One region of the Fusibacter sp. JL298sf-3 genome, then DNA from elsewhere that is predicted to be linked to it. Evidence: a T-box and tRNA genes for the amino acid it is inferred to sense, from the RefSeq annotation. Region 1 holds a T-box; the other holds one or more tRNA genes.
What was found. A T-box is a leader RNA that pairs with one kind of tRNA and senses whether it is charged. The one in region 1 lies ahead of alaS (alanine--tRNA ligase), so its partner is inferred to be a tRNA-Ala.
Positions count from the first base shown of each region.

Region 2: it encodes a tRNA-Ala, which carries the amino acid that the T-box ahead of alaS (alanine--tRNA ligase) is inferred to sense. The anticodon was not compared.

Region 1 is NZ_CM132608.1:1,086,791-1,091,155, reverse strand. It holds gene nifS (cysteine desulfurase NifS) at 1-1,118, shown strand, start outside; gene nifU (Fe-S cluster assembly scaffold protein NifU) at 1,123-1,569, shown strand; T-box leader at 1,649-1,859, shown strand; gene alaS (alanine--tRNA ligase) at 1,915-4,365, shown strand, end outside.
Region 2 is NZ_CM132608.1:3,033,070-3,037,434, forward strand. It holds gene ACR6HW_RS14415 (ISNCY family transposase) at 1-473, opposite strand, end outside; rRNA gene ACR6HW_RS14420 (16S ribosomal RNA) at 938-2,467, shown strand; tRNA gene ACR6HW_RS14425 (tRNA-Ala) at 2,711-2,786, shown strand; rRNA gene ACR6HW_RS14430 (23S ribosomal RNA) at 3,051-4,365, shown strand, end outside.

The sequences.
Region 1 (4,365 bases):
AAGCGATGATGCCTTGTTTTACTGAGGATTACGGTAACGCGTCGAGCATACATGCGTTTGGACAAGAAGCAAAGCGCATTCTCGAAAAGGCGAGAGCGGAGATTGCGGAGACGCTAAACGCCAAGCCGGATGAGTTCTATTTTACAGGCGGCGGTTCAGAAGCCGACAATTGGGCGCTAAAAGGCGTAATGCGTGCCAATGCTTCTAAGGGAAAACACTTGATTACGACGGCAATTGAACATCACGCGGTGTTGCACACGGCACAGACCCTCGAAAAAGAAGGTTACGATGTGACGTATCTCGAAGTGGACGCCGACGGTCTCATTGAGCCGGAAGCGGTGGCAAATGCCATTCGACCGGATACGGTGCTCGTATCGGTCATGTACATCAACAACGAAATCGGAACGATGATGCCGATTAAAGAGATCGGTGCCATCTGTAAAGCGCAGGGCGTTCTGTTCCACACAGATGCGGTTCAAGCGTTTGGCAACACGCCGATTGACGTAGTGGATCAAAACATCGATTTGCTCAGTGTTTCCGCACATAAAATATACGGTCCGAAAGGGGTCGGCGGCCTTTACGTTCGCAAGGGTGTGCGCATCCAAAACCTCATTGAAGGCGGCGCACAGGAGAAAAAGCGTAGAGCGGGCACTGAAAACCTGCCGGGCATCGTGGGCTTTGCCAAAGCGGCGACACTTGCTCACGAAAACTTAGACGCACATATTGAACGTTTGACAGCACTTAGAGACAAATTGGCAAACGGCATATTGGCGCGTATCGACTACTCGAAGTACAACGGTCATCCGACCAAGCGTCATCCGGGTAATGTCAATATTTCATTTGAATTTATAGAAGGCGAGGCACTGCTGCTGAGTATGAATGCGAAGGGCGTAGCAGCTTCCAGCGGTTCTGCCTGTACATCGGGGTCACTTGACCCATCGCATGTCCTTATGGGCATTGGGCTTACACATGAGATAGCCCACGGTTCGTTGAGACTCTCTATTGGAGATTTTACAACGGAAGAGGATGTGGCGTACACTATTGAAGCTTTAGAAGAGGTGGTGGCAAAACTTAGAATGATGTCGCCGCTATACGATCGCGTTAAGGGAGGAAAGTAAGTTTATGTACACAGAGAAGGTAATGGATCACTTTATGAATCCGAGAAATGTTGGCGAAATTGAAAATGCAGACGGCGTTGGTGAAGTGGGCAATGTCAAGTGCGGCGATATCATGCGCATTTACATTAAAGTTGTCGACGGCGTCTTAGAAGATGTGAAGTTTAAGACCTTTGGTTGCGGTTCGGCAATTGCCGCGTCGTCTATTGCTACAGAACTTATTATGGGCAAATCTGTGGAAGAAGCACTGACGCTCACCAACAAGCAAGTGGTGGATGCTTTGGGCGGTCTGCCACCTGTTAAGGTACACTGCTCTGTTTTAGCGGAACAGGCGCTCAAGGCGGCAATCTACGATTACGCAACTAAGAACAACTTGACTTACGAAGGTCTCGAAGGGTTCGATCCTAACGAAGAACACGACCATCATCACGATGTGGTAGATATCGAAATTTAAGCAGATAAAAGCGCTTAAACCGTCAAAACTTGTTTTGACGGTTTAACTGTTTTGTGATAAACTATAAAAAATTAATACCTTAAATACAATGAAAGAGAAGAGTAAGTTGAACCCATAGAGAGTGCAGGGGTGGTGGAACTGCACATTCAATTGAAGCAGCTCTCGAGTACCGGCCCTGAACCGAAAGTGTGTAGGGGGCGGCGTACAGTATGCGATAGATACTCATTGACCTTCAAAGTGACTGATAATTTCAGTAAGCAGGGTGGTACCGCGGTTTAGTCGTCCCTGCAGAGAACTTTGGAGGTTTTTTGCGTAGGCAGTATAAATGTTTTGGAGGCGAAAACTATGAAAAAAATGGGATTGAATGAAATCAGACAAGCGTTTTTAGATTTTTACGCGTCAAAAGGCCATACGGTAACGGCGAGTTATTCACTTGTACCACAAGCGGATAAGAGCCTCCTGCTGGTCAACGCCGGCATGCAGCCGCTTAAAAACTACTTTATGGGAATCGAAGTGCCGCCGAACACGCGTATGGCCACTTGCCAAAAGTGTATTCGAACAGGCGATATAGAAAATGTGGGGATTACTGCGCGTCACGCGACGTTCTTTGAGATGCTCGGCAACTTTTCATTTGGCGACTACTTCAAGCAGGCGTCCATTGAATACGGCTGGGAGTTTATAACGAAGGTGCTGGAGATGCCGGTGGAAAAATTATGGCCGAGTGTTTACTACGAAGACGACGAGGCGTATGCCATTTGGCGCGACGTCATCGGCGTTCCGGAAGAGAAGATTACCCGTCTCGGAAAAGAAGACAACTTCTGGGAAATTGGTACAGGTCCTTGCGGCCCTTGTTCGGAAATCTATTTTGACAGAGGCGAGGCGTTTGGTTGCGGTGACGAAGCGTGTGCACCGGGGTGTGAATGCGAGCGTTTCCTAGAGTTCTGGAACCACGTGTTTACGCAATACAACAAAGATGAGAACGGCGTTTACACCGAACTGGAAAAAAAGAACATCGATACCGGTATGGGCCTTGAGCGCATCGCCTGCTTAATGCAGGATGTAGAGAGTATTTTTGAAGTGGATACCATTAAGACGATTTTAGATAAGGTTGTGGCGCTGACAGGTGTGCGTTACGGTGAAGACAAGAAAAACGACGTGTCGATTCGCATTGTAACCGATCACGTTAAAGCGGTGACTTTTATGGTGAGTGACGGCATTCTTCCGAATAACGAAGGCCGCGGTTACGTCCTCAGAAGACTGCTTAGAAGAGCTTCCCGTCACATTAAAATGCTCGGTGTGTCTGAAGCGGTTCTGACATCTATCGTCGACACGGTTATCGACGTTTACGGCGACAGCTATGCGACTTTAAAAGAGCGCGCTGATTACATCAAGCGCGTAATCGCCATTGAAGAAGAGCGTTTCCAAGCGACAATCGACCAGGGACTTGGCATATTAAACGGTTTTGTGGAAGAAGCGCAGGCCGCAGGTGAAAAGGTGCTCGACAGTGCAAAGGCATTTGCCCTTTACGACACTTACGGTTTTCCATTTGAACTCACTAAAGAAATTTTGGAAGAAGTGGGGATGGACGTCGACGAGGCGGCATTTGATGCGGAGATGGAAGCGCAGAGAGCGCGTGCCAGAACAGCGCGTGGCAGCGGCGACGAGCTGGGATGGGCGAGCGACGCTGTAAGCGCCCTCTCAAAAGACATTGTGTCGACTTTTGACGGTTACACGCATTTAGACGGTTCGGGAAAAGTTCTCGCACTGTTGGCGGAGACGCCGATTGACGAAGCGTTTGAAGGGATGGAAGTCAGTGTCGTACTGGATAAGACGCCGTTTTATCCCGAAGGCGGTGGACAAGTGGGCGATGTGGGCAAGTTGTCCACAGAGACTTTTGAAGCAGAAGTTCTCGCCACCACTAAAGCGGTAGGTGGCCGCATACTGCACAGCGTAAAAATAACAAAGGGCCGCATCGTGGTCGGCGACACAGTTAACGGCGAAGTCGAGCGCTTATCGCGCATGGCGACAGCGAGAAATCACTCGGCGACCCACCTCGTACACAAAGCCCTTAAAAACGTATTGGGTTCACATGTGGAGCAAGCGGGCTCCCTCGTCACACCTGAGCGCCTCAGATTTGACTTCTCGCACTTTGAAGCGATGACGCCGGCACAAATTGCGGCGGTAGAAAAAGAAGTCAACAGACAGATTCTCAGCGGTTTAGAGACGCACTCAGAGGAAATGGCCATTGCAGATGCCAAAGCACAAGGGGCCATGGCGCTCTTCGGCGAAAAATACGGCGACAGGGTGCGCGTGGTGCGCATGGGGGATTACTCCATCGAGCTGTGCGGCGGAACACATGTGAAAAACATCGCCGAAATCGGACTCTTTAAAATTTTAACAGAGTCCGGCGTTGCAGCTGGGGTCAGACGTATTGAAGCCATTACCGGCGAAAACGTCTATCGACTGCTCAACACGCTGAACGACAAACTCAACGCCACTTGTGATTTGCTTAAGACTGTTCCGGCTGACCTCGAGCAAAAAGTGGCAGGGCTGTTGGCTGAGCAAAGACAACTGCACAAAGAAAATGAACAACTCAAAGCGAAGCTCGCCAAGGGCAACCTCGATGAAATTGTCTCTTCCATGAAAGAAGTGGGCGGTTATCAAGTGGTGACGGCGTCGTTTAAAGGTGTGGATATGAACACCCTTAGAAACCTCGGCGATCAACTAAAAGACATGTGGCCTAACAGCGTAGTGGTCCTCGCCAACGCAGCGGCAGACGACAAAGTCGAGTTGCTC
Region 2 (4,365 bases), 1.9 Mb from region 1:
CTAGGGTGGCTTTCATCGAGTTCAACGATCTTGTGCTGAATAATCGCCATGTCCCTTTTAGAAGTAGCCTTTTTCTTTTGGGCTTCTAATTTTTTACGAAGGGCTCTCTTTGTTGACCTGTGAGCCTTGGGAGATAAAACATCTTGTTCCATAAGGATATTTTTTACAGTAGTTGGAGAAAGAAAAAGGTGTTCTTGCTCTGCTAGGATTTCAGTAAAATGAGCGAAATTCGCATCGGGATACTTGGTCCTGTAAAGTCCTAAAATCAACGTTTTAGTTTCGCTAGACAGGGCGTGAACGGGTTTCTTTCCACGGTTTCCATGGACAAAGAAGTCTTTCCCTTCTGACCGATAGCCCTGGATTAATCGATTAACCGTTCTAATACTACAGCCTAGCTTAAGTGAAGCTGTTTTTTTATTGCCATTCGTATCGACGAGCTTTTTAATGATTTCATATTTTAGATTTTCATTCATACGTAATTCTACCTTTGTCATTTAATTTACCTCGATGCTTTCATTCATTGAGGTATTATTATAGCATTATATCTTTTGGGACAAAATCACGTTTGATTACTTAAGACATTATCACATGTGAATCATAATAACGGTGTAAACTTTTAAAAAACACTTGACGTGTCGCGCCCTAGGTGATAATATTATCAAGCAATATCGATTGCAAAGTTTTCGTTAACGCTTTGTAAAACAGCTTGAAAAAATGATAAAAAAAGTGTTGACATGGAAAAACAAAAATGTTAATATAACTAAGTCGCCAGTTGCTGAACAAGCCGGCGCGACACGCTAGAATCTTGAAAATTAAACAGTGTAAATGCAAGAAAAACCAAACGTCAAAACCTACTCGGAGCAATCTGAGAAGAGTGATGAAAAACGGAAAAACAAATGCAAGTTAGCTCGTTTTGAGGTAACAGGCGTCAAACATTATAATTAAGAGTTTGATCCTGGCTCAGGATGAACGCTGGCGGCGTGCCTAACACATGCAAGTCGAGCGAGAAGAAATGGAATGCGGTTTCGGCCAAATGAAGTTTTGGAAAGCGGCGGACGGGTGAGTAACGCGTGGGCAACCTGCCCCATACAGAGGGATAGCCACTGGAAACGGTGATTAATACCTCATACTTCGCACGGGACACATGTTCTGGGCGACAAAGATTAATCGGTATGGGATGGGCCCGCGTCTGATTAGCTAGTTGGTAAGGTAACGGCTTACCAAGGCGACGATCAGTAGCCGACCTGAGAGGGTGATCGGCCACACTGGAACTGAGACACGGTCCAGACTCCTACGGGAGGCAGCAGTGGGGAATATTGCACAATGGGCGCAAGCCTGATGCAGCAACGCCGTGTGAGTGAAGAAGGTTTTCGGATCGTAAAACTCTGTCCTAAGGGAAGAAAAAAATGACGGTACCTTAGGAGGAAGCCCCGGCTAACTACGTGCCAGCAGCCGCGGTAATACGTAGGGGGCAAGCGTTATCCGGAATCACTGGGCGTAAAGGGTGCGTAGGCGGCTTAGCAAGCCAGGGGTGAAAGGCATTGGCTCAACCAATGTAAGCCTTTGGAACTGTTAAGCTTGAGTGCAGGAGAGGTAAGTGGAATTCCTAGTGTAGAGGTGAAATTCGTAGATATTAGGAGGAACACCAGTGGCGAAGGCGACTTACTGGACTGTAACTGACGCTGATGCACGAAAGCGTGGGTAGCGAACAGGATTAGATACCCTGGTAGTCCACGCCGTAAACGATGAATACTAGGTGTCGGGTGTCAAAGCTCGGTGCCGCAGCAAACGCAATAAGTATTCCGCCTGGGGAGTACGCACGCAAGTGTGAAACTCAAAGGAATTGACGGGGACCCGCACAAGTAGCGGAGCATGTGGTTTAATTCGAAGCAACGCGAAGAACCTTACCAGGTCTTGACATCCCTCTGAAGTAGCCTTAGCCGGCTATGTCCTTCGGGACAGAGGAGACAGGTGGTGCATGGTTGTCGTCAGCTCGTGTCGTGAGATGTTGGGTTAAGTCCCGCAACGAGCGCAACCCTTATGTTTAGTTGTTAACAGGTTAAGCTGAACCCTCTAGACAGACTGCCGTGGAGAACACGGAGGAAGGTGGGGATGACGTCAAATCATCATGCCCCTTATGATCTGGGCTACACACGTGCTACAATGGTCGGTACAACGGGCAGCGAAGGGGTGACCTGGAGCGAATCCTAAAAAGCCGATCCCAGTTCGGATTGTAGGCTGCAACTCGCCTACATGAAGTTGGAGTTACTAGTAATCGCGGATCAGAATGTCGCGGTGAATGCGTTCCCGGGTCTTGTACACACCGCCCGTCACACCACGGAAGTTGGGGGCGCCCGAAGCCAGTGGCCTAACCGTAAGGAAGGAGCTGTCGAAGGTGAAATCAATGACTGGGGTGAAGTCGTAACAAGGTAGCCGTATCGGAAGGTGCGGCTGGATCACCTCCTTTCTAAGGAGTAAATAGACATTTACACTGTTTAATTTTGAGGGTTCTAGGAACTTTCAAAGTAAGCCATCAATAGATGGTGGTAAGTTAAAATTAAAAATTACCCATGGGGGCATAGCTGAGAGGCGGCCGACAGGCAGTCTCAAACGCGAAAGTCACAAAACCTTGTGACGAAAGCGTGAGCGAATCGAACGATGGGGATTGAAACGTCATTTTAAATGACACTTAAAATTAAAAATTACCCATGGGGGCATAGCTCAGCTGGGAGAGCACCTGCCTTGCACGCAGGGGGTCAAGAGTTCGAATCTCTTTGTCTCCACCATTCAGTAAAGCACACGCTTTACTGTTCATTGTGAAAAGATGTAATCTTGGACGAGTATTCGTCACTTTCTTTCAGAAAGTGCCTCACGCAAATTCAAGACTGTCGTCTTAGGATGCTGACGCATCCGGCGAACTTTGCTGACGCAAACTTCGTAAATTAGCACCTTGAAAACTGTATATATAAAGAACCGACTATTAAGTTAGTAAAAAAGCAAGCATTGAAAAAACAATGTAAGCCAAAGTAAAAACTCAAACTCAAAAGTAAGGTCAAGTTACTAAGAGCATAGGGTGGATGCCTTGGCACCAGGAGCCGAAGAAGGACGTGGTAAGCTGCGAAAAGCTACGGGGAGCTGCAAGCGAGCGCCGATCCGTAGATGTCCGAATGGGGGAACCCACCTAGAGTAATGTCTAGGTATCCATGACTGAATTCATAGGTCATAGGAAGGGAACTCGGGGAACTGAAACATCTAAGTACCCGAAGGAAGAGAAAACAAAAGTGATTTCCTAAGTAGCGGCGAGCGAACGGGAAACAGCCCAAACCCAAGTCTTCGGACGAGGGGGTGTGGACAGTATATCAAGTAGAAGGTACCCTAGCCAAAGGACTTGGGAAAGTCCGCCGAAGCGTGTGAGAGCCACTTAGGCGAAAGGGGAAGATCGAACGTACTGATCCGGAGTACCACGGAGCACGTGAAACTTTGTGGGAAGCAGGCAGGACCATCTGCCAAGGCTAAATACTACCTGGTGACCGATAGCGCACAGTACCGTGAGGGAAAGGTGAAAAGAACCCCGGGAGGGGAGTGAAAAAGAACCTGAAACCCTATGTTTACAAGCAGTGGAAGTTCGTTAAAGAACGACCATGTACTTTTTGTAGAACGGGCCAACGAGTTACGTTATGCAGCAAGGTTAAGCGCTTCAGGTGCGGAGCCGCAGCGAAAGCGAGTCTGAATAGGGCGAAAGAGTTGTATGGCGTAGACCCGAAACCGGGTGACCTATCCATGTGCAGGGTGAAGCGAGGGTAAAACCTCTTGGAGGCCCGAACCCATATCTGTTGAAAAAGGTTGGGATGACATGTGGATAGCGGAGAAATTCCAATCGAACCCGGAGATAGCTGGTTCTCCTCGAAATAGCTTTAGGGCTAGCCTTGAGTTAAGAGATACGGGGGTAGAGCACTGAATGTCCTAGGGGCTTTCACCGGCTACCGAAGACTATCAAACTCCGAATACCGATATCTTTTACTCAGGAGTCAGACTATGTGTGATAAGATTCATAGTCGAAAGGGAAAGAGCCCAGACCATCAGCTAAGGTCCCAAAATGCAAGTTAAGTGGAAAAGGATGTGGGATTGCACAGACAACTAGGATGTTGGCTTAGAAGCAGCCACTCATTTAAAGAGTGCGTAACAGCTCACTAGTCGAGTGATCCTGCGCCGAAGATTACCGGGGCTAAAACTTGCTACCGAAGCTATGGAATTGTTTAGACAATTGGTAGAGGAGCATTGTGTGAGAGGTGAAGTAAGATCGCAAGGACTTATGGATATCACACAAGAGAGAATGTTGGCATGAGTAACGAGAGACGGGTGAGA